Regions from separate parts of the Solwaraspora sp. WMMD937 genome, predicted to be linked through region 3. Evidence: riboswitches for the same ligand, from Rfam matches in the RefSeq annotation. Region 3 holds a riboswitch; each other region holds the start of a gene.
The links. A riboswitch is a leader RNA that binds a small molecule or an ion and turns the genes downstream of it on or off. The one in region 3 is predicted to bind cobalamin.
Positions count from the first base shown of each region.

Region 1: it holds a riboswitch for cobalamin, as region 3 does, so the genes downstream of both, cobN (cobaltochelatase subunit CobN) here and O7621_RS10060 (ribonucleoside-diphosphate reductase subunit alpha) in region 3, are expected to answer to the same signal.
Region 2: it holds a riboswitch for cobalamin, as region 3 does, so the genes downstream of both, O7621_RS19645 (CbtB-domain containing protein) here and O7621_RS10060 (ribonucleoside-diphosphate reductase subunit alpha) in region 3, are expected to answer to the same signal.

Region 1 covers NZ_CP120738.1:4,431,386-4,441,415, reverse strand. Annotated here, with positions in the region: gene cbiE (precorrin-6y C5,15-methyltransferase (decarboxylating) subunit CbiE) at 1-574, shown strand, start outside; gene cobM (precorrin-4 C(11)-methyltransferase) at 571-1,314, shown strand; gene O7621_RS19735 (cobalt-precorrin-6A reductase) at 1,311-2,108, shown strand; gene O7621_RS19730 (precorrin-2 C(20)-methyltransferase) at 2,096-3,619, opposite strand; gene O7621_RS19725 (precorrin-8X methylmutase) at 3,616-4,254, opposite strand; gene O7621_RS19720 (precorrin-3B synthase) at 4,251-5,540, opposite strand; cobalamin riboswitch at 5,657-5,782, shown strand; gene cobN (cobaltochelatase subunit CobN) at 5,839-9,456, shown strand; gene O7621_RS19710 (pirin family protein) at 9,545-10,030, shown strand, end outside.
Region 2 covers NZ_CP120738.1:4,413,438-4,423,467, reverse strand. Annotated here, with positions in the region: gene O7621_RS19675 (hypothetical protein) at 1-118, opposite strand, end outside; gene O7621_RS19670 (DUF2277 family protein) at 289-507, opposite strand; partial or broken gene O7621_RS19665 (TetR/AcrR family transcriptional regulator) at 682-1,158, shown strand; gene O7621_RS19660 (cobyrinate a,c-diamide synthase) at 1,117-2,625, opposite strand; gene cobO (cob(I)yrinic acid a,c-diamide adenosyltransferase) at 2,619-3,221, opposite strand; gene O7621_RS19650 (VWA domain-containing protein) at 3,221-5,218, opposite strand; cobalamin riboswitch at 5,299-5,426, opposite strand; cobalamin riboswitch at 5,538-5,712, shown strand; gene O7621_RS19645 (CbtB-domain containing protein) at 5,744-5,944, shown strand; gene O7621_RS19640 (CbtA family protein) at 5,961-6,719, shown strand; gene O7621_RS19635 (hypothetical protein) at 6,767-7,108, shown strand; gene O7621_RS19630 (hypothetical protein) at 7,293-7,529, opposite strand; gene O7621_RS19625 (helix-hairpin-helix domain-containing protein) at 7,764-8,399, opposite strand; partial or broken gene O7621_RS19620 (maleylpyruvate isomerase N-terminal domain-containing protein) at 8,583-9,266, opposite strand; partial or broken gene O7621_RS19615 (ASCH domain-containing protein) at 9,306-9,728, opposite strand; gene O7621_RS19610 (GNAT family N-acetyltransferase) at 9,888-10,030, shown strand, end outside.
Region 3 covers NZ_CP120738.1:2,315,390-2,325,419, reverse strand. Annotated here, with positions in the region: gene O7621_RS10075 (aminotransferase class III-fold pyridoxal phosphate-dependent enzyme) at 1-1,010, shown strand, start outside; gene O7621_RS10070 (aminotransferase class III-fold pyridoxal phosphate-dependent enzyme) at 1,007-2,323, shown strand; gene O7621_RS10065 (ribonucleotide-diphosphate reductase subunit beta) at 2,373-3,455, opposite strand; gene O7621_RS10060 (ribonucleoside-diphosphate reductase subunit alpha) at 3,452-5,803, opposite strand; cobalamin riboswitch at 5,945-6,155, opposite strand; gene O7621_RS10055 (hypothetical protein) at 6,250-6,804, shown strand; gene O7621_RS10050 (ROK family protein) at 6,782-7,750, opposite strand; gene O7621_RS10045 (putative N-acetylmannosamine-6-phosphate 2-epimerase) at 7,750-8,526, opposite strand; gene O7621_RS10040 (DUF4434 domain-containing protein) at 8,523-9,461, opposite strand; gene O7621_RS10035 (carbohydrate ABC transporter permease) at 9,494-10,030, opposite strand, start outside.

The DNA.
Region 1 (10,030 bases), 2.1 Mb from region 3:
CACCCCGCCGCTGCCCCGGGTGCCAGGGCTGCCCGACGACGTCTACCAGCACGACGGCCAGCTGACCAAACGGGAGATCCGGGCCGTCACGCTGGCCCGGCTGGGTCCCCTGCCCGGGCAGCTGCTCTGGGACATCGGGGCCGGATCGGGCAGCATCGCCATCGAGTGGTCCCGTGCCCATCCGCAGTGCCGGGCCGTCGCCGTGGAGCACGATGCACGGCGGGCTGAACGGATCGCGGCGAACGCGGCGACGCTCGGCGTACCGGGCATCACGGTGGTCGCCGCGGCGGCCCCGCAGGCACTGGTCGGTCTCGACCCTCCGGACGCGATCTTCGTCGGCGGCGGGGTCACCACCACCGGGCTGCTGGACGCCGCCTGGTCGGCACTGCGGCCCGGCGGCCGGCTGGTGGTCAACGCGGTGACCGTCGAGTCCGAGGCGCTGCTCGCCGGTTGGCACTCCCGCATCGGCGGCGACCTGACCCGGATCGCCGTCAACCGGGCCGCCCCGGTCGGTGGGTTCACCGGGTGGCGACCGATGATGCCGGTGACCCAGTGGGCGGTGGAACGCCAATGACCGTACGATTCGTCGGCGCCGGCCCCGGTGCCGCCGACCTGATCACCGTCCGGGGCCGCGAGGTCATCGCGACCAGCCCGGTCTGCCTGTACGCCGGCAGCCTGGTCCCGACCGAGCTGCTCGCCCACTGCCCGCCCGGGGCCCGGCGGGTCGACACCGCCCGGCTGACCCTGGACGAGATCGTCGCCGAGATGCTGGCCGCGCACGCCGCCGGGCTCGACGTCGCCCGGCTACACTCCGGCGACCCCTCGCTGTTCAGCGCCGTCGCCGAACAGATCCGTAGGTTGGACGCCGCCGGGGTGCCGTACCAGATCGTGCCCGGCGTGCCCGCCTTCGCCGCGGCCGCCGCCGCGCTCGGCCGAGAACTGACCGTGCCGGAGGTCGGCCAGACGGTGATCCTGACCCGGGTGTCCGCCAGCTCCACCGCCATGCCGCCGGGCGAGGACCTGGCCACCCTCGGGGCCAGCCGGGCCACCCTGGTGCTGCACCTGGCCGTGCAACGCATCGACGAGATGGTGGCCGACCTGCTACCGCACTACGGCCCGGACTGTCCGGTGGCGGTGGTGGCCCGGGCGAGTCGTCCCGACGAGGTGGCGCTGCGGGGCACGCTGGCTGACATCGCCGGCCAGGTGCACACCGCCGGCGTACGGCGTACCGCGGTGATCGTCGTCGGCGCGGTGCTCGGCGCGGCAGGTTTCCCCGACAGCCATCTGTACAGCGCCGACCGGTGCCGGCAGTGACCGGTCACCGGACCCGCCCCGGCCCGGACGGCGGACCCCGGGTGCTCATTCTCGGCGGCACCGCCCAGGCCCGTCAGCTCGCCGCCGCGCTGTCGACCGACCCGACGGCGCGGGTGGTCACCTCGCTGGCCGGCCGGGTGGCCCGGCCCCGGCTGCCGCACGGCGAGACCCGCGTCGGTGGCTTCGGTGGACCGGACGGGCTGGCCCGCTGGCTACGGGACGAGCGCATCGGTGCCGTGGTGGACGCGACCCACCCGTTCGCGAACCGGATCTCCACCTCGGCGGTCACCGCCTGTGCCCGGACCGGCACACCGCTGCTGGTGCTGCGCCGGCCGGGCTGGCCGGCCGGGCCGGGCGACGTCTGGCACCGGGTGCCGGACCTGACCGCTGCCGCCGCCGCGCTGCCCGCACTGGGCAGCCGGGCGATGCTGACCACCGGCCGGCAGAGCCTGGCCGCATTCGCGCCGCTGAGCGGCATCTTCTTCCTGATCCGGACGGTGGACCCGCCGCAGCCGCCGCTGCCCGCCGACCGGGTACTGCTGCTCGACCGTGGGCCGTACACCGTGGACGGCGAACGGACGCTGATGCGCACGCACGCCATCGACGTGCTGGTCACCAAGGACAGCGGCGGCGACGAGACGTACGCCAAGCTCGTCGCCGCCCGCGAGCTCGGACTGCCGGTGCTGATGGTCGACCGGGCCGCCGCGCCACCCGCACCGACGGTCAGCGACGTCAACGCCGCCGTGACCTGGTTGGCCGGGCTCGGCACGGCGGCAGGTGCTCAGCCCGGGTAGTGCCGTGGCGTGAAGACCACCGGCGCCGCGTCCCGGCCGTGGTTGACCTGGGTCGCTGACGAACCGACGATCAGCAGGGTCCGCATGTCCACCGTGACCGGGTCCAGATCGGCCAGCGCCACCACGTCGACACGTTCGCCGGGGCCGCCGATGTCGCGGCCCACCACCACCGGTGTCTGCGCCGACCGGTGCTCCAGCAGCAGATCCCGGGCCCGGGCCAGCTGCCAGGTCCGGCTGCGCGACGCGGGGTTGTAGATCGCGATCACCAGGTCGGCGCGGGCGGCGGCGAGCAGCCTCCGCTCGATCACCGGCCAGGGTTTGAGCCGGTCCGACAACGACAGCACGCAGTAGTCGTGCCCGAGCGGTGCCCCCACCCGGCTGGCCACCGCCTGGGCGGCGGTCACCCCGGGCAGCACCCGGACCGGCACGTCCTTCCAGCGGGGCTCGGCGGCGACCTCCAGCACCGCCGTGGCCATCGCGAACACCCCGGGGTCGCCGGAGGAGACCACCGCGACCCGGGCTCCGTCGGCCGCCAGCCGAAGCGCGTGCGCGGCCCGCTGCGCCTCGACCTGGTTGTCCGACGGATGCCGGCGTTGCCGGGGGTTGGTTGGCACCCGGTCCAGGTACGGTCCGTACCCGACCAAGTCGTCGGCGGCCGCGAGAGCGGCCTGGGCCTGCGGGGTGATCCAGTCCCGGCCGGCCGGTCCGAGGCCGACCACCACCACCTCTCCCCGGCCGGACCGGGCGGTGTCGGCGGCGCTCGCCGCGACGGTGCCACCGCGACGGCTGGCCAGCAACGCCAGGGAGAAGTACGGCACCGTCGTAGGGTCGACGTCGGCCAGCGGCTCGACGCGTTCCCCCCCGGTGCTGGCCCGTTCGACGTACCAGGCGTCGTCGAGCCGGCCGGCGGCGGTCAGCGCGTCGCGTACCGCCGGGAAGGTCCGGCCCAGCTTGAGCACGGCGGCAGCGTCGGTCTCGGCCAGCCGTCTAGTCAGTTCCGCCCCGGACAGGGTGCCGGGCAGGACGGTGAGCACCTCGTCGGCCTCGACCAACGGCCGGCCGAGTGCGGCGGCGGCACCGCTCATCGAGGTGACGCCGGGCACCACCTCGGTCGGATACCGGTCGGCCAGCCGCTTGTGCAGGTGCATGTAGGAGCCGTAGAACAGCGGGTCGCCCTCGGCGAGCACGACCACGGTCCGACCAGCGTCGAGATGGGCGGCGAGCCGCCGCGCGCAGTCGGCGTAGAACTCGTCCATCGCCGCCCGGTAGCCGCCGGGGTGGGTGCTGCGCTCGGTGGTCACCGGGTAGACCAGCGCCTCTTCGATCTGTCCCGCGCGCAGGTACGGCTCGGCGATGGACCGGGCGACGCTGCGACCGTGCCGGGCGCTGTGGTGCACGATCACGTCGGCCGCAGCGATCAGCCGGGCCGCCTTCACGGTAACCAGTTCCGGGTCACCCGGGCCGAGCCCGACGCCGTAGAGCTGACCCGGTCCGCCGCGACGCGCGTTCAACGCCCCACCTGTCCCTCGTCGTCGTTGGCTATCGCGTTGAGGGCGGCGGCGGCCATCGCGCTGCCACCGCGTCGTCCCCGGACCACCAGGTATTCCAGTCCGCCATGGTCGATCAGAGCCTGCTTGGACTCTGCGGCGCCGATGAAACCGACCGGTACGCCGAGCACCGCCGCCGGCCGGCCGGCACCGGCATCGACCAGCTCCAACAGCCGGAACAGCGCGGTCGGTGCGTTGCCGACGGCGACCACCGCGCCGTCAAGGCGGTCGACCCACAGCTCGACGGCCGCGGCGCTACGAGTGGTGCCCAGCCGGTCGGCCAGCTCGGGCACCCGGGGGTCGGACAGGGTGCACAGCACCGCGTTGTCGGCCGGCAGCCGGCGCCGGGTGATGCCGGCGGCGACCATGGTGGCGTCGCAGAGGATCGGCGCGCCGGCCCGCAACGCGCCCTGGGCGGCAGCCACCACCTGCGGCGAGAAGACCAGGTCGTCGACCAGGTCGACCATCCCGCAGGAGTGGATCATCCGCACCGCGACCCGGGCCTGCTCGGCGGTGAGTCGGCTCAGGTCGGCCTCGGCACGGATGGTGGCGAACGACTGCCGGTAGATCTCCGCCGCGTCGCGGACATGGTCCATCATGGCTCCTCACGTGCGGTCTGGACGGCCGCGCCAAGGGCGGCCCCGATCGGGAGGCGGATGCTGGTCCGGTCGGGGGCGTCGATCTGGTACCCGTCACCAGTGGCGGTCACCCGGACCACCGGCCCGGCCGGACTGCCGCAGCCACGCTCACAGCCGATCCAGTGCACCGGCAGGCGGTTACGACTCCCCGGTGCCGGCACACCGCCGGTCGGGGCCGGCCGCCCGGTGTGCGTCGCTGCGGCGTCGGCACGCACGTCGGCCCGGGACCGGGCACAGCCCGGCAGCCCGGCGCAGGCGGTCACACCGAGCCACGGCGAGTCGGGGTCGGTAACCAGCCCGGCGCGGGCGAGCCGGTCCGCCCAACCGGCGGGATCGGTGACCCGGGGCAGTACCACCCCCCGCCACGGCGTGATCCTCAACTGCGGCGACGCGGCCGTGAGCAGGTCGACCTGGTCGACTGTCAAGCGTCCCAACGGGACCGCCACGACGAGGGCGAAGTCGCCGTCGGGACGGTGCCGCATCCCGACCGGCGCGACGGGACCGCCGGCCGGGGTCAGTGGTTGCCACCGCCGCGCGGTACGCCGTACCCCGGGTGCGGTGCCGGCCTGGAACACGACGCGGTCCAGCGCTGCCGGGGTCAGGTCATCGAGGCGCCACGCGCTGCCGGCCGCCGCGTCTGGATCGTCCAGGAAGGCACGGGCGGCGGCGACCGCGACCCGTACCGCGTCGGCGGGCCGGGCCCGCAGCCCGTGGTCGGCGCCGGCGAGCAGCACGGTCACCTCGTCGGCCGGTCCGGGCAGCAGACCGACGTCGGCTCGGACCGCGACGGTGTCACCTCGACCATCGTCGATGGCGAAGAGGAACCGCCCGGAGAGCCGGGCCAGGTCGGGCTCCGCGCAGATCGCCGCGTCGAGGGCGCGGACCTGCGCCCCGACGTCCCAGACCGCCGGGGTGTCGATGTCGGCAAGGGCGGAGCCGAGGATGTTGCGGACCCGTTCGTGCGTGGTCGAAGGCAGCAGCCCGGCGGCGCGCAGCCGGGCGGCGAGCGGTCCGGTGTCGGCGGCCGCGACCGCGCGCACCTGGACGTTTGCCCGGCTGGTCAGTTCGAGATGTCCATCACCGTGGTCGCGGGCGACGGCGGCCAGCAGCCGCAGCTGGACAGCGGTGAGCAGCCCTCCGGGGCAGCGGATCCTGGCCAGCAGGCCGTCGGCGGCCGGGTGCAGGTGCACGGCGCCGGGGCAGGCATCGGGTGCGCCCCGAGCGGGCGGCGACGGCAAGGCGGGCACCCGGCGGATACTACGGGTCGTCCCCGGACGGCGGCCGCCGCACAACGAATACATCACACCTTGACGAAATGTCCGCCGGTCGTGACAGTGTTCGTAGCCAGACGCGGCGACAAGCGGAGGAAGTCCGGTGTGAATCCGGTGCGGTCCCGCCACTGTCACCGGGGAGCAGACCCCACCGACGGCCACGGTCCCTCAAGGGCCGGAAGGCCGGGGCGAGCCTTGATCCGGGAGCCAGGAGACTCCGGTCGCCGCGACCGACGACCCGGGGCGCGGACCCCGAGGGAGGACCGGGCGTCCGATGATGCTACTTTTGTCCACTTCAGATACTGATCTGTTGAGTGGACGGGCCAGCGGTGCCGACTGGCGCCTGGCAAACCCGGCCCGGCTGTCGGTCGACGACCTTCCGCAACTGCTGGCCGGCGTCGACCTCGTGGTGGTCCGGCTGCTCGGCGGCCGCCGGGCCTGGCCGGACGGGATGGACGCACTGCTGGCCGACGGCCGCCCCGTGGTGGTGCTCAGCGGCGAGCAGGCCCCGGACGCCGCCCTGATGGAGCTGTCCACCGTACCGGCCGGGGTGGCCGCCGAGGCGCACGCCTATCTGGCCCACGGCGGCCCGGCCAACCTCGCCGAACTGCACCGTTTCCTGTCCGACACGGTGCTGCTCACCGGGCACGGCTTCGCCGCGCCGCAGCCGGCCCCGGAGTGGGGCGTGCTGGAGCGCACGAACGTGCCGACCGGACCGGGCCGGCCGACCGTGGCGGTGCTCTACTACCGGGCCCACCACCTGGCCGGTAACACCGGCTTCGTGCACGCGCTGTGCGACGCGGTCGACGCCGCCGGCGGTCGGGCGCTGCCGGTCTACTGCTCGTCGCTGCGCTCGGCCGACCCGCAGCTGCTGGCCACCCTGGGTCAGGCCGATGCCCTGGTGGTGACCGTGCTGGCCGCCGGCGGGACCCGACCGGCGACCGTCGGCGCCGGCGGTGACGACGACGCCTGGGACGTCGGGGCCCTCGCCGAGCTGGACGTGCCGATCCTGCAGGGGCTCTGCCTGACCAGCTCGCGGCAGACCTGGGCGGCCGCGGACGACGGACTGTCCCCGTTGGACGCCGCGACCCAGGTGGCCATCCCCGAGTTCGACGGCCGGCTGATCACCGTGCCGTTCTCGTTCAAGGAGATCGACGCCGACGGCCTGTCGGTGTACGTGGCCGACCCCGAGCGGGCCGCCCGGGTCGCCGGCATCGCGGTCCGCCACGCCATGCTGCGCCACATCGCTGCGGCCGACAAACGGATCGCGGTGCTGCTGTCGGCGTACCCGACGAAGCACGCCCGGATCGGCAACGCGGTCGGCCTGGACACCCCCGCCAGCGTCCTGGCGCTGCTGCGGACGCTGCGCGACGCCGGCTACGACGTCGGGCCGCCGGACGGCCCGGACGCGGTCCCCGGCCTGACCGACGGCGACGGCGACGCGCTGATGCACGCGCTGATCGCCGCCGGCGGGCAGGACCCGGACTGGCTGACCGAGGAGCAGCTGGCCGGCAACCCGGTGCGCATCCCGGCCGCCGACTACCGGCGCTGGTACGCCGAGTTCCCGGCGCAGCTGCGCGAACAGGTCGAACGGCACTGGGGTCCGCCGCCGGGCGAGCTGTACGTGGACACCTCCCGGGATCCCGACGGCGAGATCGTGCTCGCCGCGCTGCGTACCGGCAACATCGTGCTGCTGGTGCAGCCGCCGCGCGGCTTCGGGGCCAACCCGGTGGCCATCTACCACGACCCGGACCTGCCGCCGAGCCACCACTACCTGGCCGCGTACCGGTGGCTGGAGCACGGCTTCGGCGCGCACGCCGTGGTGCACGTCGGCAAGCACGGCAACCTGGAGTGGCTGCCGGGCAAGACGGTCGGGCTCAGCGCCGCCTGCGGGGCGGACGCCGCCCTCGGCGACCTACCGCTGATCTACCCGTTCCTGGTCAACGACCCCGGCGAGGGCACCCAGGCCAAACGCCGGACGCACGCCACCCTGATCGACCACCTGGTGCCGCCGATGGCCCGGGCGGAGAGCTACGGCGACATCGCCCGGCTGGAGCAGCTGCTCGACGAGCATGCGAACATCGCCGCCCTGGACCCGGCGAAACTGCCGGCGATCCGGGCGCAGATCTGGACGCTGATCCAGGCCGCCCGGCTCGACCACGACCTCGGTCTGGACGACCGGCCGCACGACGCTGAGTTCGACGACTTCCTGCTGCACGTCGACGGTTGGCTCTGCGAGGTCAAGGACGTGCAGATCCGCGACGGGCTGCACGTGCTCGGCTCGGCACCGGTCGGCGCGGCCCGGGTCGACCTGGTGCTGGCGATGCTGCGGGCCCGGCAGATGTGGGCCGGGCAGGTGGCCGCGCTACCTGGGCTGCGGGAGGCGCTGGGCCTGGACGAGTCCGGCACCGACCGCGATGGCACCGACGCGGCCGAGGCGGTCGCCCGGGAACTGGTGGTCGCGATGGAGGAGCACGGTTGGCGACCGGACGCCGCCGCCGAGGTCACCACGCGCGTGCTCGGCGACGACGGGCTGGTCACGCTGGTCACCCGGATTCTGGAGTTCGCGGCGACCGAGGTGGTGCCCCGGCTGGCCCGCACCACCGACGAGCTGGCCCACGTCGTGCACGCCCTAGCCGGCGGGTACGTGCCGGCCGGGCCGAGCGGGTCGCCGCTGCGCGGGCTGATCAACGTGCTGCCGACCGGGCGCAACTTCTACTCGGTGGATCCGAAGGCGGTGCCGAGCCGACTGGCCTGGGAGACCGGGCAGGCGATGGCGGAGTCGCTGCTGGCCCGCTACCGGGCCGACACCGGCGACTGGCCACGTTCGGTGGGACTGTCGGTGTGGGGCACGTCGGCGATGCGGACCGCCGGGGACGACGTCGCCGAGGTGCTGGCGCTGCTCGGCGTACGGCCGGTGTGGGACGAGGCGTCGCGGCGGGTGACCGGCGTCACGGTGGTCCCGACCGAGGAGCTGGGTCGGCCCCGCATCGACGTGACGGTACGGATCTCGGGTTTCTTCCGCGACGCGTTCCCGCACGTGGTGGCCATGTTGGACGACGCGGTCCGACTGGTCGCGGCCCTCGACGAGCCGGACGAGCTGAACTTCGTCGCCGCGCACGCCCGCGCCGACCTGGCCACCCACGGCGACACCCGGCGGGCCACCATGCGGATCTTCGGCTCCAAGCCGGGGACGTACGGTGCCGGGCTGCTGCAGCTGATCGACAGCCGCAACTGGCGCGACGACGCCGACCTGGCCGAGGTGTACGCGGTATGGGGCGGCTACGCCTACGGCCGTGACCTCGACGGCGCGCCGGCCCGCAGCCAGATGGAGTCGGCGTACCGGCGGATCGCGGTCGCGGCAAAGAACATCGACACCCGAGAGCATGACATCGCTGACTCCGACGACTACTTCCAGTACCACGGCGGGATGATCGCCACGGTGCGGGCGTTGACCGGGTCGGCCCCGGCGGCCTACGTCGGTGACAGCACCCGGCCGGAGGCGGTGCGCACCCGAGCCCTGCACGAGGAGACCGCCCGGATCTTCCGGGCCCGGGTGGTGAACCCGCGCTGGCTGGCGGCGATGCGCCGGCACGGCTACAAGGGGGCGTTCGAGTTGGCCGCCACGGTCGACTACCTGTTCGGCTACGACGCCACCGCCGGGGTGGTGGCCGACTGGATGTACGACAAGCTGGCCGAGACGTACGTGCTCGACGAGGTCAACCAGCGGTTCCTGACCGAGTCGAACCCGTGGGCGCTGCACGGGATCACCGAGCGGCTGCTGGAGGCGGCCGACCGCAAACTGTGGGAGTACCCCGACCCGGCGGTACTGGACGGGCTTCGGGAGGTGTTCCTGCGCACCGAAGGTGACCTGGAGGACCGGGCCGGGTGACCTGCCGCGTGGAGCGGCCGGACGGGCCGGTCGACCTGTCTGATGGAGCGACCGGACGGGCCGGCGGTGCCGCGCGTAAGGTCGAGGCATGAGTGCGGCGGCGTCGGGGAGCATCCGGTACGACGGGACGACGGTCGCCGGCGCGCAGCCGGAGAGCGTGCTGCTACCCGGCCACGACGTGCCGCTGGGCCGCTACACGACGGTCCGGCGGCTGCTGCCGCAGCGACCCCGGCGCATGGTCGGTGCCTGGTGTTTCGTCGACCACTTCGGGCCCGACGACGTGGCCGGGCGGCCCGGCATGCAGATTCCGCCGCACCCGCACACCGGGCTGCAGACGGTGACCTGGCTGGTCGACGGTGAGATTCTGCACCGCGACAGCCTGGGCAGCGTGCAGTCGATCGTGCCGGGGCAGCTCAACCTGATGACCGCCGGGCACGGCATCGCCCACTCGGAGCAGTCGCCGCCGGCGCATCCGCCGGTGATGCACGGCCTGCAACTGTGGGTGGCGTTGCCCGAGTCGGCCAGGCACGGCGAGCCTCGGTTCGAGCATCATGCCGCGTTGCCGCAGGTGGGT
Region 2 (10,030 bases), 2.1 Mb from region 3:
TCTCCCCCGCGTTGCCGAGCCCGGTGCCGACCGCCAGTCCGCCGCCGAGCAGGGCTGCCGCCGCCACCCCGACGAAGACCTTGCGCGCCCGCCCACTCCTGATGTCCCACCCGTACATGCACCGCTCCTCTCGGTAGCCGCTGCCCGAAACGCAGCTACCGGGCGATACGTGGGTGGATGGTCGACGGATCTGTCCGGAACCTCAAGTTTCTATTAAGGATATTCACAGAATCGCGAACAGTCACATCGTGCGGTTGTCGTCGACGATGGTCATGGCGGAGCCGTGGCCTACCGGGCCGCCGGGGCGCGGACCACCAGACGATCCAGCAATTCGCGGCTGGCGGCGGCGACGGCCGCCACGGCGGCGTCGAACGCCTCCGCGTTGTGGGCGGCGGGTTGCCGGAAACCAGAGATCTTCCGGACATACTGCAGCGCGGCGGCCTCAATGTCGGCGTCGGTCACATCGGCGGTGTACGGCTCACGGAGCGTCTTGATGCTTCGGCACATGCGCTCCATACTGCCGCAGCTCGCGTCGACAGGCGGCCCGAGCCCGGCCCGGCCGAGCCAGACCCACTTGACGCCGGGCCACTTCGACGACCCGGGCCAACTTGACGGGCCAAGCTAACAACATTAGCTTCAACGTTATGATCTGTAGCCAGCCGACGCGGTCCGGCCGCCGACGTGCCTAGAGCAGGGCTCACCCGGGGCGGCCTGGTCGACGCCGCGATCGCCCTCATCGACGAGCAGGGACTCGACGCGCTGTCGCTCAACGCGGTGGCCGGCCGAGTCGGGGTCGCCACACCATCGCTCTACAAGCACGTCACCGGCGGCCTCACCGAACTGCGGGCGCTCATCGGGTCCCGGCTCGTCGGTGAGTTCGCCGACGAACTCACCCGCCACACCCTCGGCCTCAGCCGGGACGCGGCCGTCGCCGCCCTGATGCACGCCAGCCGGGACTACGTCCGCCGGCATCCCGCCCGGTGGGCGGCGATGCCCGCCGACCCGATCCGCGACCCGATCACCGCCACCGAAGGAACCAGGCTGCTGGAGGTGTTCCTGGCCGTGCTGCGCGGCTACGGACTGCAGCGGTCAGCGGCGGTACACGCCACCCGCTGCCTACGGGCGATGATGCACGGCTTCGTCAGCCTGGAAATCGACGGCGGGTTCGGCCTGCCCGAGGACGTTACGGAGAGCTACGAACGGCTGATCGCCATGTTCACCGCCAGCTTGCCACGGGACTGACACCGCCCGCCGCGCGGCCGCGACCAGCCGGGACGCGATCTGCGGCCGGGCGGCCCAGTGCAGGTGCAGATACGACGCGTGCACGCCACCGGCGACGAAACCCTCCGGCGCCGCGCCACGCCACCCCCAGGCCGGTGCCGCGCCGGCCCGCGGCGTCACCTCGGTACGGTGGAACTCGTGGCCGGTCAGCCGGGCCCCCTCCGGCGCCAACACGCTGTCGGTCAACGCCACCGCATCGCGGTAGCCGAGCGTCAACCGGGACGTCATCCGCGCATCCGCCGGCAGCACCCCGCACATCGGCGCCTCGTCGAGGGTGCGGCACAGCCACAGCAGGCCGGCGCACTCGGCGACGATCGGCGCGCCGGCGGCCGCCAACGCCGCCACCTGCCGCCGCAACCCGGCGTTCGCGGCCAGCTCGGCGGCGTACACCTCGGGAAAGCCGCCGCCGACGACCAACGCCACAGTCGCCGCGGGCAGTCGCTGGTCGCGGACCGGATCAACGGTACGCACCTCGGCACCGGCTGCCGTCAGCAGCTCGACGGTCTCCGGATAGCCGAAGCTGAACGCCGGTCCACCGGCGACGGCGACCACCGGCCGGTCACCGCTCGCCTCCCCAGGCACGTTCTCGCCGGGACGGGCGTCCGCATGCCGTACGGCAGCCGCCGGCGACCAGGGTTCGACCGCCAGCGGGGGTGCGGCACCCGCCACCGCCGCCACCGCGGCCAGGTCCACCGACGCGGCGACCAACTCCGCCAGCGCACCGACCGCCGTACGTGCCTCGGCGGCGCGTTCCACAGCCGGCACCAGACCCAGATGCCGGGACGGGGTGTCGACCGACGGATGCCGCAGCAGCACCCCGAGCACCGGCGCGCCGACCTCCGCGCAGGCGTCCCGCAGCACCTGCTCGTGCCGGTCGGAGCCGACCCGGTTGAGGATCACCCCGGCGATGTGGACCTGACCGAACGACCGGAACCCGTGCACCAGTGCGGCGATCGACCGGCTCTGCCCGGCCGCGTCGACGACCAGCAGCACCGGGGCCGCAAGCAGCGCCGCGACCTGGGCGGTGGAGCCGACGTCGGCACCGCCGACCCGGCCGTCGTAGAGCCCCATCACGCCCTCGATGACCGCGAGGTCGGCACCGGCAGCGCCGTGGACGAACAGTGGCGCGACGCGCTCCTCACCGACCAGCACCGGGTCCAGGTTGCGGCCGGGCCGGCCGGCGGCGAGCGTGTGGTAGCCGGGGTCGATGTAGTCCGGGCCGACCTTGAAGCCGGCGACCCGGACACCCTGGACCGCGTAGGCTGCGAGGAGGCCGGTGGCCACCGTGGTCTTGCCATGCCCGGAGCCGGGGGCGGCCACCACCACCCGAGGTACGGCTACCACTCGATGCCCTGCTGGCCCTTGCGTCCGGCGTCCATCGGATGCTTGACCTTGGTCATCTCGGTCACCAGGTCGGCGAGGTCGATCAGCTCCGGCGCCGCGTCCCGGCCGGTGACCACCACATGCTGGCCGCCCGGCCGGTCCCGCAGCACCGACACCACCTCGGCGACGTCGATCCAGCCCCACTTGATCGGGTAGGTGAACTCGTCCAGCACGTAGAACCGGTACGCCTCGGCGGCCAGGTCGCGGCGGATCTGCGCCCAGCCCTCGGCGGCTTCGGCGGCGTGGTCGCGCTCGCTGCCGGGGCGCTGAATCCAGGACCAGCCCTCACCCATCTTGTGCCAGGTCACCGGCGCTCCCCGGCCGGACTCGCCGAGGGTACGCAGGGCTGCCTCCTCGCCAACCTTCCACTTCGGAGACTTGACGAACTGGTAGACGACCACCGGCCAGCCGGCCGCCCAGGCCCGCAACGCCATGCCGAAGGCCGCTGTCGACTTGCCCTTACCGGGCCCGGTGTGCACCGCGAGCACCGGCTGACGCCGCCGGGCCCGGGTGGTCAGCCCGTCGTCGGGGACATGTTCCGGCTTACCCTGTGGCATCAGGCAGCCCTCCCGTCGGCGAGGCCGACCCGAGAATGCGGCAGCACCGCCGACAGCGCCTCCAGCGGCAGCCATTCGGCGTCGAAAGCGGTGGCGAGCCGCTGGGCCAGGCCCAGTCGCACCGGACCGGACTCGCAGTCGAGCATCACCATCGCGGTGCCGGCGAGCAGCGGCGCCAGGGCTATCGGATTCGGCCCGCTGGTCGACCGCCCGTCGGTGACCAACAGGATCAGTGGCCGGCGGCGTGGCTCGCGGCGGCGCTCGGCGGCGACGGTGGCGGCGGCGGCCCGCAGCCCGGCGGCGATCGGGGTACGGCCACCGGTGCGCAGCTGCGCCAGCTTGGCGACGGCCACCTCGTGGCTGCTGGTCGGCGGCAGCACCACGTCGGCGGTGGCACCCCGGAAGGTGATCATCCCGATCCGGTCCCGCCGGTGGTAGGCGTCGCGCAGCAGCGACAGCACGGCGGTCTTGACCACGGTCATTCGCTGCCGGGCCGCCATCGACCCGGAGGCGTCGACCACGAACAGGATCAGGTTCGCCTCCTGGCCGACGTAGCGGGCCTGGCGCAGGTCGGCGGGGGTGATCCGGCGGGCACCCCGGGATGCGGCGGCGCGCACCGTGGCCGGTAGGTGCACCGTCGACGGCCGTCCGGCCGGTGATCCGGCACCGACCACCCGGCCCCGGTCGGCGTGGGCCGCCGAACGTCGGCCGGGCGTCGCGCCGGCCCCGAGCCCGGGTAGCCGCAAAGTCCGGGGCCGGTACGCGGGCCCGGCCGCCGCCGGAGCCGGACCGCCCGGCGGTACGCCGTCCGGCTGCTCGGCACCGTCCGCCGGCCCGCTGGCGTCCGGCGTAGCTGGCTCGGTCGACGGGCCGGCGTCCGACTCGGGCGGGCCGGTTGACGGGCCGCCGGCCGGTGGTGGCGGACCCTGCGGCGGACCGGCGTCCGGTGGTGGCGGATCCGGCGGCGCAGGACCGGGGTCGTCGTCGCCGCACTCGTCCCGCAGCACCTCGTCGAGGCGCTGCTCGTCGGCGCCGGGCGGATCGAGCGGGTCACGGCGCCGCCGGTGCGGCAGTGCCAGCCGGGCTGCCTCGGCGACCTCGGCGGCGGTGACCGCCGCCTGACCGCGCCAGGCGGCCAGCGCGACCGCGGCGCGGGCCATCACGATGTCAGCCCGCATACCGTCCACCTGGTACGCCAGGCAGATCCGGGCGATCCGGTCGATCTCGGCATCGGGCAGCGTGACCGCGGGCAGGGCCGCCCGCGCGTCGCGTACCCGCACTGCGAGCTGGCTGTCGGTGGTCCGCCAGCGGTCCGCGAACGCCACCGGGTCGGTCTCGTACGCCAGCCGCCGGCGCACCACCTCGGCCCGGTCGGCCACCTCGGTAGGTGCGGCCACCGACACCATCAGCCCGAAGCGGTCCAGCAACTGTGGACGCGGCTCGCCCTCCTCCGGGTTCATCGTGCCGACCAGCAGGAACCGGGCGGCGTGACTGACCGACACCCCGTCGCGTTCGACGTGGGCCCGGCCCATCGCCGCCGCGTCCAGCAGCAGGTCCACCAGGTGGTCCGGCAACAGGTTGACCTCGTCGACGTAGAGCAGGCCCCGGTGCGCGGCGGCGAGCAGCCCCGGCTCGTAGGCCTTCACTCCGGCGCTGAGCACCCGCTGGATGTCGAGGGTGCCGACCACCCGGTCCTCAGTGGCGCCGACCGGCAACTCGACCAGAGCGGCCGGGCCGCGGCGTGCGGTCACCGGCGCGGTGTGCGGCCCGTCGGGGCAGGTCGGGTCCGGGGCTGCCGGGTCGCAGCCGAACCGGCAGCCGGGCACCCGGTCGACCTCCGGTAGCAACCCGGCCAGCGCGCGGACGATCGTTGACTTCGCGGTGCCCTTCTCACCCCGGATGAGCACACCGCCGATGCCGGGGTGCACTGCGGCGAGCAGCAGGGCCTGCCGCAGGTCGGGCAGGCCGACGACGGCGGTGAACGGGTACGGCGTCATGGCAGGGGCCGACAGGTGTGCATGGTGAATCCCTCCCGCGGGTGTCCACGCCCGCGTACCGGTGGACCAGCGAGCGGCCGGAGTCTCCTGGCTGCCGGATCGACGTCGCGTCCGGAGCCTTCCCGCCGCTGGGGCAGTGGCTGTCTCATGGGGACGCGACTCACCGGTCACAGTGGCGGGACCGCCCCGGATTCGCACCGGGTTCCTCCGCGCACCGCTCGCGCCGGTCATGCTCCCCCACCGGCGGTCCACCGTCAATGTGGCGCCGGTCCCGGTGCCGGCCACGGCCGCAGTCATTGCCCGAGCGGTCACCACGGCGGTACGCTGCGCAGGCCACGGTGTTCGGGAAGCCGGTGTGATTCCGGCGTGGTCCTCGCCACTGTGACCGGGAAGTGTCCGTTCCACCACGCCACTGGGCCGACGACGGTCCGGGAAGGCGGGACGGCCGCGACGATCCGGGAGCCAGGAGACCGGCCGTGGCATGCACCGCATCGCCACGAGGCATGGACGAGAGGATTTCCTGGCATGACTGCACCTTCTGTCGGCGGCGAGGTCACCACCACCGCCATCCGCGTACCGCTCGCCGGTTGGTTGCTGGCCGCCGTCGCGGCGGTCGTCATCTACCTGGTCGCGCAGGACAACGGGCTGGTGCTGGCCGGTGCCGCCGAGTTCGTGCACGAGTTCACCCACGACGGCCGGCACGCCCTCGGCGTACCGTGCCACTGAGCGGCGGCCAGCTCCGATGAGCACCTACCCGTTCGGTGCGGTGCTGGGTTGCGGCCTGCTCGCCGGCGCGGCCGCCGGCGCGGCGGGCGCGGTGGCGGCCCTGCTGATCGTCGAACCGCAGATCGAGTCGGCGCTGGTCGTCGAGGAAGCCCGCGCGGCGACCGGGCCGACTGGACACCGCCACGACGAGGAGTTGGTCGGTCGGGCCATGCAGGTCTTCGGCGGGCTGGTCGCCACCGTGGCGGTGGCGCTGTGTCTGGCGTTGATCGTCGCCGTGGTCTTCGCGGCGACCCGGCACCTGCTGCCCGGCCGCGACGACTTCCGCCGGGTGGGGCTGCTCGCCGGGCTCGGCTTCGTCGTGGTGGCGCTGCTACCGGCGATCCATTTCCCGGCCAACCCACCGGGCGTCGGTGACCCGGACACCGTCAACCAGCGCACCGGACAGTATCTGTCGTTCATCATCGCCGCGGCCGCCGTGACCTGGCTGGCGCTGCTGACCCACCGGCGGCTGACCGGCTGGGCGCGGCCGGCACCCTACCGGACGGTGGTCGCGGCGGCGCTGGCCGTCGTCGGGTACGCCCTGCTGCTGGCGCTCTGGCCGGCCACCGGGGTCGACGTGCCCGCCGACATCCCGGCGGCGCTGCTGTGGGACTTCCGGCTCGCCTCGCTGGCGCAGCTCGCCACGATGTGGACGGTACTCGGGGTGGTCTTCGGACTGCTACTCACCCCGGCCCGGACCGGTGGTCGGCGGCCCACGCTCGCCGACGTCGCGTGACGACTGAGGACGGCGCGGCGGGCCCGGCGTCCGGGCACCCCGTCCGGGTGACCGTTTGCCGAGGCTGCTGTTGCGGCACCCGCCGCAAACACCCGAACGTCGACCACGACCGGCAGCTCGACGTCCTGCGTACCAGTGCGCCGGTACGGGTGTCCGACTGCCTCAACGCCTGTGACCGGTCCAACGTAGTAGTCGTGCAGCCGGCGGTGTTGGCCCACCGACTGGGCGCCCGTGCGGTGTGGCTCGGCGGGGTGCTCGACGAGACGTCACTGTCGAGTGTCCTCAAGTGGATCGCGGCCGGCGGGCCGGGCCTGGCCGCGCCGCCGGACCGGCTCGCCGGGCTGCGGTTCGCCGCCCCCCGCTGGGGAAAGTCAGCCCCGAGCTCCTGACCGCCGTGGTGCCGTCGCTTGTCGGCCGTGACGATCCGGCGGGCCGACTGGCGACGCCGAACGTGCCCTGCCCGGATCACGGTCACCGATCGGCGCACGGCGCACGGTGCGCGGTCCGCCAGGGCCGATGGGCAGGCGGGACAGGTCCGGCTGCGGCAGCGTGTCGCAGCCGGACCGGAGACGATCAACGACCGGCCGCGCCGTAGTACGCGGTGCGCATGATCTCCTGCATGTCGTCGAGCACCGGCATCCGCGGGTTCGCCGGGGCGCACTGGTCCTCGTACGCGTTGACCGCCTGCTGCGGCAGACTGGCCAGGAACGACTCCTCGTCGACCCCGACCGCCTGGAACGACGGTTCGATCTTCGGCCAGCCGGACAGCTCGCCGGGCCGCGCCCCGTTGTGACGGATCACGTGCGGCATCAGGATCGCGTTGGTCCGGCCGTGGGCGCTGTGGAACGTCGCGCCGGCTTGGTGTGCACCTCAACGACTGCGGTCATGCCGATCACCTCGTTCGGTCGGCACCGGCGGCACCCTGCCGCCGGTGCCGACCTCATCGTCACTCGGTACGGTGATCGAACACTGCCGCCTTACGTCCCGATCGCCGGAACCTAAGTCACCAACGTCGGTCCACTTTGGCTGTCGGGCCGTACCCGGTCAGGTTGCGGAGCGGGCCGCCGCCAGCTCCCGGGCCTTGGCCGGCCAGGTCGGCAGGCTGGCGGTGGCGCGTACGCCGGCGGCACGTACCGCCGCGCGCAGCGCCGCCTCGTCGGTCGCGCCCAACTGCTCGTACGTGCGGATCCCGGCGGACTGCAGGGCGGCGGCCATCTTCGGCCCGATGCCCTCGATGCGTCGGAAGTCGTCCGCCGGCCCCGGTTCGGCGAGCGGCTCGGCAGCAGTGGACGGCTCGGCGGCCGTGGGCGGGTCGACAGCGGGTCCAGCAGCGGCTGGCTCGACGGCGGCGGCAGCGGGTTCAACGGCGGCAGCGGGTTCAACGGCGGCGGCGGGCGTCGCGGGAGCAGGATCAGCGGCCAGCGCCGGCTCGGGGTCGACCGGCTCGGGGTCGACCGGCTTGTCGGCGGTGGGCTCGACACTGACCGGCTCGGCCGCGGCGGGCTCGGCGGGAACCTCGGTGGCGGGCTCGGTCTTGACCGGATCAGCCGGCGATGCGGGTTCCGGCCGGGCCGGTTCGGCCGGCGACGGCTCCTCCGAGGTAGCAGTCGGCGGCTCGGCCACGGCAGTCGCCTCGGGCTTCACCGAGGCGTCCTTGCCGGCGGCGGACCGGCGGCTCATCACGAGCCACCCGGCGACTGCACCGAGCAACACCACGACCAGCAGAATCAGTATGTTCCCGAGGGACCAGTCCACGGCAAACCTCCAGCACCAAAAGTCAGAATCGCGAAAGGGTCTCGTTGTGGCCTTGTCGCTGTCAACCTACGGGCAGTCGCAAGGCGCTTCGAGGGCAGGTCGGTCCCGCTACTCTTCGCCAACCATGGTGGGACGGTGCGTGCCGCCGAAGAACGGAGAGCGCACCCCCCGCGGGTGCAGTTCCGCCGGATCCACGTCACCTGAACCGACCCGCCCGGTGACCGCGCGTACCAATGTCGGCCGGTCCCATCGGCGCGCCGCCCGCAGCGGCGCCAGGGTGGTGCCCGCCGACAGCGCCACCACCAGGTCCGCCGCCGGGGCGGTCAGCCACGACGCCATGCCGAGGCCGTCGGCCAGGTCGACACCGTGGACGGCGAGCTCGACGACCCGGGTGGCCTGGAAGTCGGTCAGCGTCATCAGGTCACCGTGCCGGGTGACGACCAGGCGGTCCGGCGACTGCGCCGCGACTCGCGCGGCGGCGGCCGCTGCCCGCGCCGCCAGCTCGTCGACAGCGGCGGAAACCGTCCGAGCCGCCGCCCACCGCTGAGCGTCGGCGATCCGCCCACCGTCCGCATCGGGACGGAACCGTGCGTCGGGCGTGTAGTAGCCGATCGCGTCCACCGGGCCGTCGGGGCCGGCGGCAGGTGCGCCGTCGTCGAGCATCTCGACGGTACGGGACAGCGCGATCACGGTGTGCGCAAGCAGTTCCTTGACTGTCCACGGCGCGCATCTGGTCGGCCGGTCAAAGTCCGCCCCCGGTACGGCCCGTAGCGCGTCGACCGCCGCTCGGCTCTCGGCGGCGTAGGCGAGGGCCACCTCGCCGGACCGCCAGATCCGCTGCACGATCCGGAACCGTTCGGCCACCACCATCGTCCGGGCGTCGACGGTGAACGTCTCGTCACCGAGAGCGGCCCGCATCGGCGCCGACTGCCAGAAGTCGATGTGCGCGCGGCGCCAGCCGGCTACGTCGGTGAACCCTTCACCTTCGTCGACGGCGTGAGCGAGGTCCACCTCGGCAAGTGGGACCACCCGTACCTCGGTGGTCTCCAGCACCGCGCAGGGCCGGTCCGCCGAGTCCACCAGAACGGACCGGTCCCCCGCGACCGGCAGCGGCTCGTCCTCGTGCCGGTACTCGCGCAGCAGCCCGGACGTGGAAGTCTTCGCACCGGTGAGGATCGCCGCGACCAGCCGGTCGCGCAGCGGCCCGGGGAACGCGAACTGGGCCTTCGGCAGGTCGTTGAGGTGGTGCGGCAGGTTCTGACCGCCACCACGGTCCGCCTCGGTCGCCACAGCGGCAGTGTACTGGCGGCGGTGCCGCCTGGTCCCACCCACGATCGTGTGCCGCCGGCCGACGACCGTCGCGCAATTGACGTGACGGCACACGACCAGGTACGCCACGATGTGCCGGTGACGATGTCAGACGCGCGTACCGTATCGCTGCACCCGATGACCCAGAGCGAGTACGACGTACGGATTCCCGCACTGGTGGCGGGTTATGCCGGTGACCTGCTGCGGTCCGGTCGGGCCACCACCGAGACGGCACTGACCGAGTCCCG
Region 3 (10,030 bases):
CGATGGACGGGCCGGTACGGGTCTTCCTGACCAACTCCGGGGCCGAGGCCGTCGAGGGCGCGTTGAAGCTGTCCCGGTACGCCACCGGCCGGCAGTACGTGATCAGCTTCTACGGATCGTTCCACGGCCGCACCTACGGGGCGATGACGCTGACCGGGTCGAAGTCCAAGTACCACAAGGGATTCGGCCCGCTGCTGCCCGGCGTGCTGCACGCGCCCTACGCACCAGCCTCGCTGGACTTCATCGAGGAGGTGCTGTTCGAGCACCAGGTGGATCCGGCCGAGGTCGCGGCGATCTTCGTCGAACCGATCCAGGGTGAGGGTGGCTTCATCGTGCCGCCGGCCGGCTGGCTCGCCCGGCTGCGGCGGATCTGCGACCGGCACGGGATCCTGCTCGTCGCCGACGAGGTGCAGTGCGGCATGGGCCGCACCGGCCGGATGTGGGCGATCGAGCACACCGGCGTACAGCCGGACATCCTGATCAGCGCGAAAGGCATCGCCTCCGGCCTGCCGCTGGGTGCGTTCCTGGCCCGGTCCGAGCTGATGGAGGCGTGGGGTCCGGGCGCGCACGGCTCCACCTACGGCGGCAGCCCGGTGCCGTGCGCCGCCGGCCTCGCCACCCTGCGGGTCATCCAGGAGGAGGGCCTGCTCGACAACGCCTCCACGCAGGGCGAGTTCCTGCTCGCCGGGCTGCGCGAACTGCAGCAGGCGTATCCCCAGCTGCTCGTCGACGTGCGCGGGGTCGGCTTGATGATCGGCGTCGAGTTCCCCACCGGCGAGATCGCCGGCCAGGTGCAGCAGGCGGCGTTCAGTCGCGGCCTGCTGGTGCTGGAGGCCGGCGTCAACGCGGTACGGATGTCGCCGCCGCTGGTGATCACCCGGGCCCAGGCGCAGACCGGTCTGCGGCTGTTCGGCGCCGCCGTCGCCGAGGTCGCCGAGGTCGCCGGCGACGCTCAGGCCGCCGGCAACGGAAAGGTCACAGCCGGCGGGGCCGTCGCCGTACCGGGATGAGCCACGTCTTCGGCCGGGTGTCCGACGACGCGCCACGGATCGCTTCAGCGTCCGGTGCGCAGCTGTGGGACACCACCGGCAAGCGCTACCTCGACGCGGCCGCCGGGGCGATCGTCGTCGGCATCGGCCACGGCGTCACCGAGGTGGTCCGGGCGCAGGCCGAGCAGGCCGGCGCGGTCGCGTACGCGCACGGCTCGATGTTCCGCGCCGACGTGCTGGAGGAGTACGCCGCCGAGCTCGCGGCCGTACTGCCGATGGACGATCCGTTGGTCTTCCCGGTCTCCGGCGGCAGTGAGGCGGTGGAGACCGCGCTGAAGATGGCCCGCGCCTACCACCTGGCCCGGGGCGAGGACCGGCACCTCGTCGTCGGCCGGGTCGGTTCCTACCACGGCAACTCGCGGGGCGCGTTGGACGTCTCCGGCCGGGCCGGGCTCCGTGCGCCGTACCTGCCGTGGCTGGGGCAGGCGGTGCACACCTCGACCCCGTACGAGTACCGCTGCCCGTTCCCGGACACCCATCCGGTCGGCTGCGGGGCGCGGCACGCGGCGGCGCTGGCGCAGCTGTGCCGGGCCCGGCCGGTCGCGGCGTTCATCGCCGAGCCGATCGCCGGGGCCGGGCTGGGCGGCTGCGTCCCGCCGGACGACTACTGGCCGGCCGTCGCCGAGGTCTGCCGCCGGTACGGGGTGCTGCTCATCGCCGACGAGGTGATGACCGGCTTCGGCCGCACCGGCACCTGGTTCGGCGTCGACCACTGGGGGGTACGCCCGGACATCCTGGTCGCGGCGAAGGGGGCCAGTTCGGGCTACTGGCCGCTGGGGCTGGCCGTCGCCGCCGGCCCGGTGCACGACACGATCGCGCGCACCGGTTTCACCCACGGCTTCACCTACTCGCACCACCTGGTCGGGGCGGCCACCGGCCGGGCGGTGCTGCGGGTGCTGCGCGAGCGGGACCTCGTCGCGGCCGGCCGGCGGGCCGGCGAGTCGCTGCTTCGCGCCCTGCGCCGGGAACTGGCCGACTCGCCGTACGTCGGGGACGTCCGCGGTCGCGGCCTGCTGGTCGGCGTGGAGCTGGTCGCCGACCGGCAGACCGCGCGGCCGTACGCCCGTACCGCCCGGGTCGCCGAACGGGTCGTCGCCGCCGCCCGGCACGCCGGTCTGCTGCTCTACAGCGGTACCGGCTGCGCCGACGGCGTCGACGGTGACGTGATCCTGCTCGGCCCGCCGCTGGTCGTCTCCGCCGACGAGGTCGAGGAGATCGCGGTCGGCACGGCGGCGGCGATCCGCACCGTGACGGAGCGGGCCGAGGCGGGGTAGCCGACCTTCGCGGAACAGCCGGCCCCGCCGGCCCGGGCCGGGACGCGGGTCAGAAGTCGTCGTCGAAGGTCACCGAGCCGGTCACCCCGACCTGGTACGCCGACACCCGCCGCTCGAAGAAGTTGGACAGCTCCTGCACGTCCTGCAGCTCCATGAACGCGAACGGGTTCTTCGACCCGTACATCGGCTCGATGCCGAGCACCGCGAGCCGCCGGTCGGCGACGTGCTGCAGATACTCCCGCATGTCGGCCAACGACATCCCGGACACGCCCTGGTCGAGCAGGTCCGCGGCGAACTGCACCTCGCACTCCACCGCCTCGGCCAGCATCTGCCTGACCTGCTCCTCCATCTCGGAGTCGAACAGCTCCGGCTCCTCGGCGCGGACCGTGTCCACCACGTCGAAGGCGAACGCCATGTGCATCGACTCGTCCCGGAACACCCAGTTGGTGCCCGAGGCGAGACCGTGCAGCAGCCCCCGGGAACGCAGGTAGTACACGTACGCGAAGGCGCCGTAGAAGAACAATCCCTCGATGCAGGCGGCGAAGCAGATCAGGTTGAGCAGGAAGGCCCGCCGGTCGGCGCGGCTACGCAGCTCCCGCAGCTCGAAGATCGAGTCGATCCACCTGAAACAGAACTCGGCCTTACGGGCGATCGACGGAATGTTCTCCACCGCCGCGAACGCCTCGAACCGCTCCCGCTCGTCCGGCACGTAGGTGTCCAGCAGGTTCAGGTAGAACTGGACGTGCACCGCCTCCTCGAACAGCTGCCGGGACAGGTAGAGCCGTCCCTCCGGGGAGTTGACGTGCTGGTAGAGGTTGAGCACCAGGTTGTTCGCGACGATGGTGTCGCCGGTGGCGAAGAACGCGACCAGCCGGGACACCAGGTGCCGCTCGGCAGCCGACAGTCTGGCCAGGTCCGGCAGGTCGGAGTGCAGGTCGACCTCCTCCACCGTCCAGGTGTTCTTGATCGCGTCCCGGAACCGGTCGAAGAACTGCGGATACCGCATCGGCCGCAGGGTCAGGTCCATGCCGGGGTCGAGCAGCAGCTGCCGTCGGCCCGCAGCTGCGGCGGCGGTCGCGGTGGCGGCATTAGCGGTCGCGGCGTCGGTGTTGGTTTCGGAGACGGTGGTCACTGGCAGGCCTCACAGGTTTCGGGGTTTTCCAGGGAGCAGGCCGACGCCTCGTCGTCGCCGGTCGCGACAACCGGCCCTACGACCGGCCCGACGGTCGGCCCGACGGTCGGCGCGATGCCGACGGTGGCCTGCTGGATCCGGGTCGCCGGACGCGACCGCAGGTAGTAGGTGGTCTTCAGCCCGGACTTCCAGGCGTACAGGTACATCGAGGACAGCTTGCCGATGGTCGGTGCGCTGAGGAACAGGTTCAGCGACTGCGACTGGTCGACGTACGGGGCGCGGGCGGCGGCCAGGTCGATCAGCGCCCGTTGCGGCAGCTCCCATGCGGTACGGAACAGCTCCCGCACGTCGGCGGGCAGGTCCGCGACCCCCTGCACCGACCCCTCGGCCCGCTTGATCTGCTCCCGGACCGGTGCCGTCCACAGCCCGCGCGCCTTCAGCTCGCCGACCAGGTAGGTGTTGATCTGCAGGAACTCCCCGGACATGGTTTCGCGTTTGAACAGGTTGGACACCTGCGGCTCGATGCATTCGTAACAGCCGGCGATCGAGGCGATCGTCGCGGTCGGCGCGATCGCGACCAGCAGCGAGTTCCGCAGACCGTGTGCGGCGATCGTCGACCGGAGTCGGGCCCACCGCTCGGGCTGGCCGACCTCGACACCCCACAGGTCCGGGTGCAGCTCGCCCCGGGCGGCCCGGGTCTCGGCGTACGCCGGATGCGGGCCGAACCGTTCGGCGAGCCCGGCGGAGGTCTCCAGCGCGGTCAGGAAGATCTCCTCCTGGACACGGGTGGACAGCTCCCGGGCCGGCGCCGAGTCGAACGGCAGCCGCAGCGTGAAGAACGCGTCCTGCAGGCCCATCAGCCCCAGCCCGACCGGCCGCCAGCGCGGGTTCGACGCCGCCGCCTGCGCCGCCGGGTAGTAGTTGATGTCGATCACCCGGTCGAGGAACACCACGGCGGTACGGACCGTGGCGCGCAGCTTGTCCCAGTCGACACCGTCGGCGGTGACGTGCGCGCCGAGGTTGACCGACCCGAGGTTGCACACGGCGGTCTCGTCGTCGCTGTTGACCTCCAGGATCTCGGTGCACAGATTGGACAGGTGGATCGTGTTGCCCGGCTCACCGGTCTGGTTGGACAGCCGGTTCGCGGCGTCCTTGAACGTCATCCAGCCGTTGCCGGTCTGCGCCAGGGTGCGCATCATCCGCCCGTACAGGTCGCGGGCCTTGACCGTCCGGACCGCCTTCTTCTCCGCAGCCCGGTACGCCTCGTCGAACGCCTCGCCGAACAGGTCCGGCAGCTCCCGCGCGTCGGACGGGTCGATCAGCGACCAGTCGGCGTCCGCCTCGACCCGCCGCATGAACTCGTCCGGGATCCAGTTGGCCAGGTTGAGGTTGTGGGTGCGCCGGGCGTCCTCGCCGGTGTTGTCCCGCAGCTCCAGGAACTCCTCGACGTCCGGATGCCACGGCTCCAGGTAGACGCAGGCGGCGCCCTTGCGGCGGCCACCCTGGTTGACCGCCGCGACCCCGGCGTCGAGCGTCTTGAGGAACGGCACGATGCCGTTCGACCTGCCGTTGGTGCCCCGGATCAGCGCGCCCCGGCCACGTACCCGCGACCAGGAGATGCCGATCCCGCCGGAGAACTTCGACAGCTTCGCCACCTGGTGGTACCGCTCGTAGATCGAGTCAAGTTCGTCGCGCGGCGAGTCGACCAGGAAGCACGACGACATCTGGGTGTGCCGGGTGCCCGAGTTGAACAACGTCGGTGAGCTGGGCAGATAGGCCAGGCTGGAGATCAGCCGGTAGAAGTCGACCGCCTCGGCCGGCGTCTGGGACAGCCCGCACGCCACCCGCAGCAGCCAGTACTGAGGCGTCTCCACCACCAGCCGGGTCTGCGGATGCCGCAGCAGGTAACGGTCGGCCACCGTACGCAGCCCGAAGTACTCGAAGCGCAGGTCGCCGTCGACGTCGACGGCGTCGTCAAGTTTGCGAGCGTTGCGGGCGACGAAGGCGGCGGTGTCGTCGCCGATCAGCCCAAGGCCGTGGGCGTAGCGGATGGACTGGCTGAAGCTGGCCACCTGCTGGCCGCGGACCTCCTTGTCCACGTAGGCGGCGAGCAGCCGGGCCGCCAGTTTCGAGTACTGCGGCTCCTCGCCGATCAGCTCCGCCGCCGTCTGAATGGACAGTTTGTCCAGCTCGGCGGTTGTCGCCCCGTCGTACAGTCCGCTGATCGTCCGGGTCGCCACCCGCAGCGGGTCAACCTCGTCCAGGTCGGCGACCCAGTGTTCGACCGCCTTGACGATCTTGTCGACGTCCACCGGTTCGGTGTCGCCGTTGCGCTTGCGTACCTGCATCGGTTCCCCTTGTCGTGCCTGTCCACCGGTCGACCGGACACACGGGGAGGACGCCACCGGTCACCCACCTGGCGGTCTGCTCCGCCGGCGTGGACCGGTCGTCGGCGTCGGCCGTCCCGCGCGGCCTTCGACCACCGCACGCGACGCGTGCGGCACGCTGGCAGGTCTTCGGACTCGTGGGCGTCGTGCTCGTACCTACTGGCCGTCGCTTCCCGGACCCGCGACGGGTCCAGTGCTCGGTGACGGCGGTCGTTCCCACTCACCGCTGCGGGGCAGTCCCGGACTCTCACCGGGTTCCCTCTTGCCTCGACCACCGCCGAGGGGCGGCCGAACCAGCTGCGGGGTACACCATATATGGGTGCGGACCAGAAGACACAACACCAGATACTGTGTTCGGCGTGTCGCGGTGTCGGGTCGCACCGGGTACGAGGAGGAGGGTCCGTCGGGTGAGAAGCGTGCTATGGGGTCTGTACGGGGCGGTGCTCGGCACCCTGCTCATCGGCGTCGTCGGGGTGCTCAGCATCCAGGCGACCGGGCTGCGGGCCGGTGCGGTGTTCAACCTGAACAACACCCTGGCCGGGATCACCTCGCCACGCACCCCGTACCTGCCGATGCTCGGGATCGCGGCGGTGAGCAGCCTGGCCGTCTGGGCGCTGACCGTCGGACCCCGGCGACGGCCCCGACTGTGCCGGGTGGGCCTGGTCGTCGGCTTCAGCGTGTCGACCGTGGCGCTGATCACCCTGTCGTTCGTCATCGCACCGGACATCGCCGCGCAGCGCGGGCTGTTACTGGGAATCCTGCCGGGCTGGCAAGGCTGGATCCACAGAGGAGGCGGTGAGTCCGCCGTACACCTGCTGGTGGCCCTGGCGATCGGATCGCTGTGGCTCTATCCAGACCGAAAACCGGCCCGGCCCACCGCTGCCAGCGGCGGCGGTACGGGCGGACAAGGTGGCGACGCGGCGACTGGCGCCGGGCCCGTCATCGACCTCGGCCGGCGCTGATCCGGCCGGTGAGGACCCGGCCGGCGAGCAGCGCGGCGCCGGCCAGCACAGCGGCGTTGCCGAGCCGGGCGGTACGTACCGGCAACCGGTCGATGCCGGGCAGCGCCGCCGCGTGCAGCGCGGCGCGCACGCCGGCGACGAACCGGTCACCGAGTCCGACGACGCCACCGCCGAGGACGACTACCTCGGGATCGAGCAGGTTGGCGGCGGTTGCCAGCCCTTCGCCCAGCACCTGGGCAGCCAGCTCGGTCACCTCGACCGCGACCGGATCACCGCCGGCAGCCGCCGCCGCGACCTCCTCCAGGGGCGGTGCCGCGCCGCGACCGGTCCGGGCCGCGTACTCGGCGGCGATCGCCGGGCCGGCCGCGTACGCCTCGACGTGGTCGACCGCGCCGCAACCGCAGCGTCGGCCGAGGTGCCGGGCGGCCGGCAGATGCCCGACGCTGCCGGCGAACCCGTGCCGGCCCACCACCACATCGCCGCCGACCACGATCGCGCCGCCGATGCCGGTGCCGGCGGCGACGACGAGCGCGTCCCGGGCGTCGGCGGCGGCGCCGCACCACGCCTCACCGGCGGCCATCGCGTGTACGTCGTTGCACACCACGACCGACAGGCCGAGGGCGGCGGTGAAGGCTGCCCGTACGTCGGTGCCCCGCCAGCCGGGCAGGGTGTCGGTGGCGTGGGTGACCCGGCCCGCCGGGTCGACGGCACCGGCGGTGCCGACCCCGCAGGCGACCGGGGTCCCAGCCGCGTCCCGCCCGACCTGACGGGCCAGGTCGACCGCGGCGGCGAGGACCGCGGCGGCGCCCTCGGCGGCCGGCGTCGGCACCCGGCGCAGTGGCCCGACGGCGCCGTCGACGCCGACGAGCGCGGCGGCGATCTTCGTACCTCCGATGTCGACACCGATGGTGACCGGGTCGTCGGTGCCGGCCATGGCTTCCGCCATCAGTGCTGCCCGGCCAGGCTGGCCGAACTGTCGGCGCTGGCGGCACCGGCCGGGCCGGTCAGGCGTGCAGCGGCTGCGGCGAGGCTTCGGGTCAACGCGACCGGGTCGGTGATCGCGGTTCCGACGACCGTCGCGTACGCGCCTGCGGCGAACGCGGCACGCACCTGGTCGGGGGTGGCGAACCGGCCCTCGGCGACGACGCGGACCCCGGCGGCGGTGAGCGCCGCGACGAGGTCGAGGTCAGGAGCCTCCTGCCGTGGGCTGTCCGGCGTGTACCCGGACAGCGTGGTGGCCACCAGGTCCGCGCCGGCGGCCCAGGCGGCGGTGCCCTGGTCGACGGTTGCCACATCGGCCATCAGGGGCAGGCCGAGCTGCCCGTGGACGCGGGCGACCAGGGCGTCGACCGGCAGCTCGCCCCGCCCGGTGGCCTCGACGGCGACGACGTCGGCGCCGGCGGCGGCGAGCGCCTCGACCAGCTCCCAACGGGGGGTGATCAGGTCGCGGTCGGCAGCCCGCTCCTTGTGCAGCGCGATCACCGGAAGGTCCACGGCGGACTTCACCGCTCGTACGTCGTCGGGGTGGTTGACCCGTACGGCGACGGCACCGCCAAGGGCGGCGCACTCGGCGAGCCGGGCGATGACCGACGGTACCCGTAGTGGATGCCCCTCGGGTGCCTGGCAGGAGACCACCAGGCCGCCAGCGATCGCCGCCACCGGGTCCAGCTGCGGCGCCGCCGGGTCGCGCGGCGAGGTCACCGGGTTCTGCGACGGGATCATCGGGCACCCCGGGAGGTGAGGAACTCGCCGTAGCGGTCGTAGAGGTTGCGGGCCGCCGGCCACACCGAGTTCGGGCTGAGGAAGTGGGAGAACTCGAAGGTGATGATCTTCTCGACGTACGGTTGGACCGCGTCGAGCTTGTGTGCCAGCTTGCGCCAGTCGGTCGGGGGGAACCGGATCGGCATGTCCCGGTCGAAGGTCTCGATGTTGGCCCAGGAGACGATGCCGTGCCGGCTCGCAGCCTCGGCGGTCGCGGCGAAGTACTCGGCCGACCGGGCCAGCTCCACGGTGCCGTCCTGGAACGCGCAGTAGTCGACGAGTCCGGCGTACCGCTGGAAGATCTCCTCCCAGATCCGCACGTGTTCCTCGGGCGAGCGGGGCCGCTGCCGGGGGTCGGTGCTGGTGGCCATGTCGGCTCGGCCGTGGAAGAACGGCGACACCAGGATCGGCAGCTCGCTGATCTCGCGCAGCCGGGCCGCGAGGGTGGTGTTGATGTCGAGGATCCGCAGACTGGTGTCGGTGGTCTCGTGCGGCAGGTACCAGCCGCGCAGCGCCGGTGACCCGCCGTACCGCTGCCACATCTCGTCGATGACGGCGAGGTTGATGTCGACCTCGGTCCGCCAGTCGTAGCGGTACCAGTGGTAGTACGAGTCGTACAGGCCGAGGAAGAAGTCGATGTTGCGTTCGGCGGCGAGGTCGAGGAAGAGCTGGACCAGGTCGACATGGACCGGCAGTGCGGGCAGCCGGTCGGTAACCGCCCGGCTCGGGCAAGCCAGCCGCTCGCCCAGGCCGAGCCGGATGAGCACGACGGTGTCGATGCCGGCTTCGACGAAGGTGTCGAACTCGCGGGCCCATTCCCGCTCGCCCCAGTTCTGGGACGGGATGTCGACGCTGATTTCGTCGAGGAAGGTGCCGCTGATCGCCTGGTACGGCATGGGCGTTCCTTTCGCGGTTGGTGCGGCTGCGGTCACTTCAGTCCCTTCGTCGCGATGCCCTCGACGAAGTACCGCTGCCCGAGCAGGAAAATGATCAAGGCGGGGAGGGTGAACATGACGCTGGCCGCCATCAACGGGCCCCAGTCGACGCCGTGCTCGGAGAAGAACGCGTACAGCCCGACCGACAGCGTGTACTGGCTGCTGTCGCTGAGGTAGATGAGTGGATTGAGAAAGTCGGTCCAGGTCCAGACGAACTGGAACACCGCCACGGTGGCCAGCGCCGGCCGGGCCAGCGGAAGCACGATCCGCCAGTAGACCCGGAACTCCGAGGCGCCGTCGAGCCGCGCCGCGTCGAGCAGTTCGTCCGGAATCCCGACGAGGAACTGGCGCAGCATGAAGATGAAGAACGGGATGCCGAAGAAGCTCGGCACGATCAACGGGAAGTAGGTGCCGACCAGGCCGAGCTTGTTCCACAGCAGGTACAGCGGGACCAGGGTCACCTGCGGCGGCAACATCATCGAGCCGAGGACGAGCGCCAGCATCAGGCCACGTCCGGGCCAGTGCAGCTT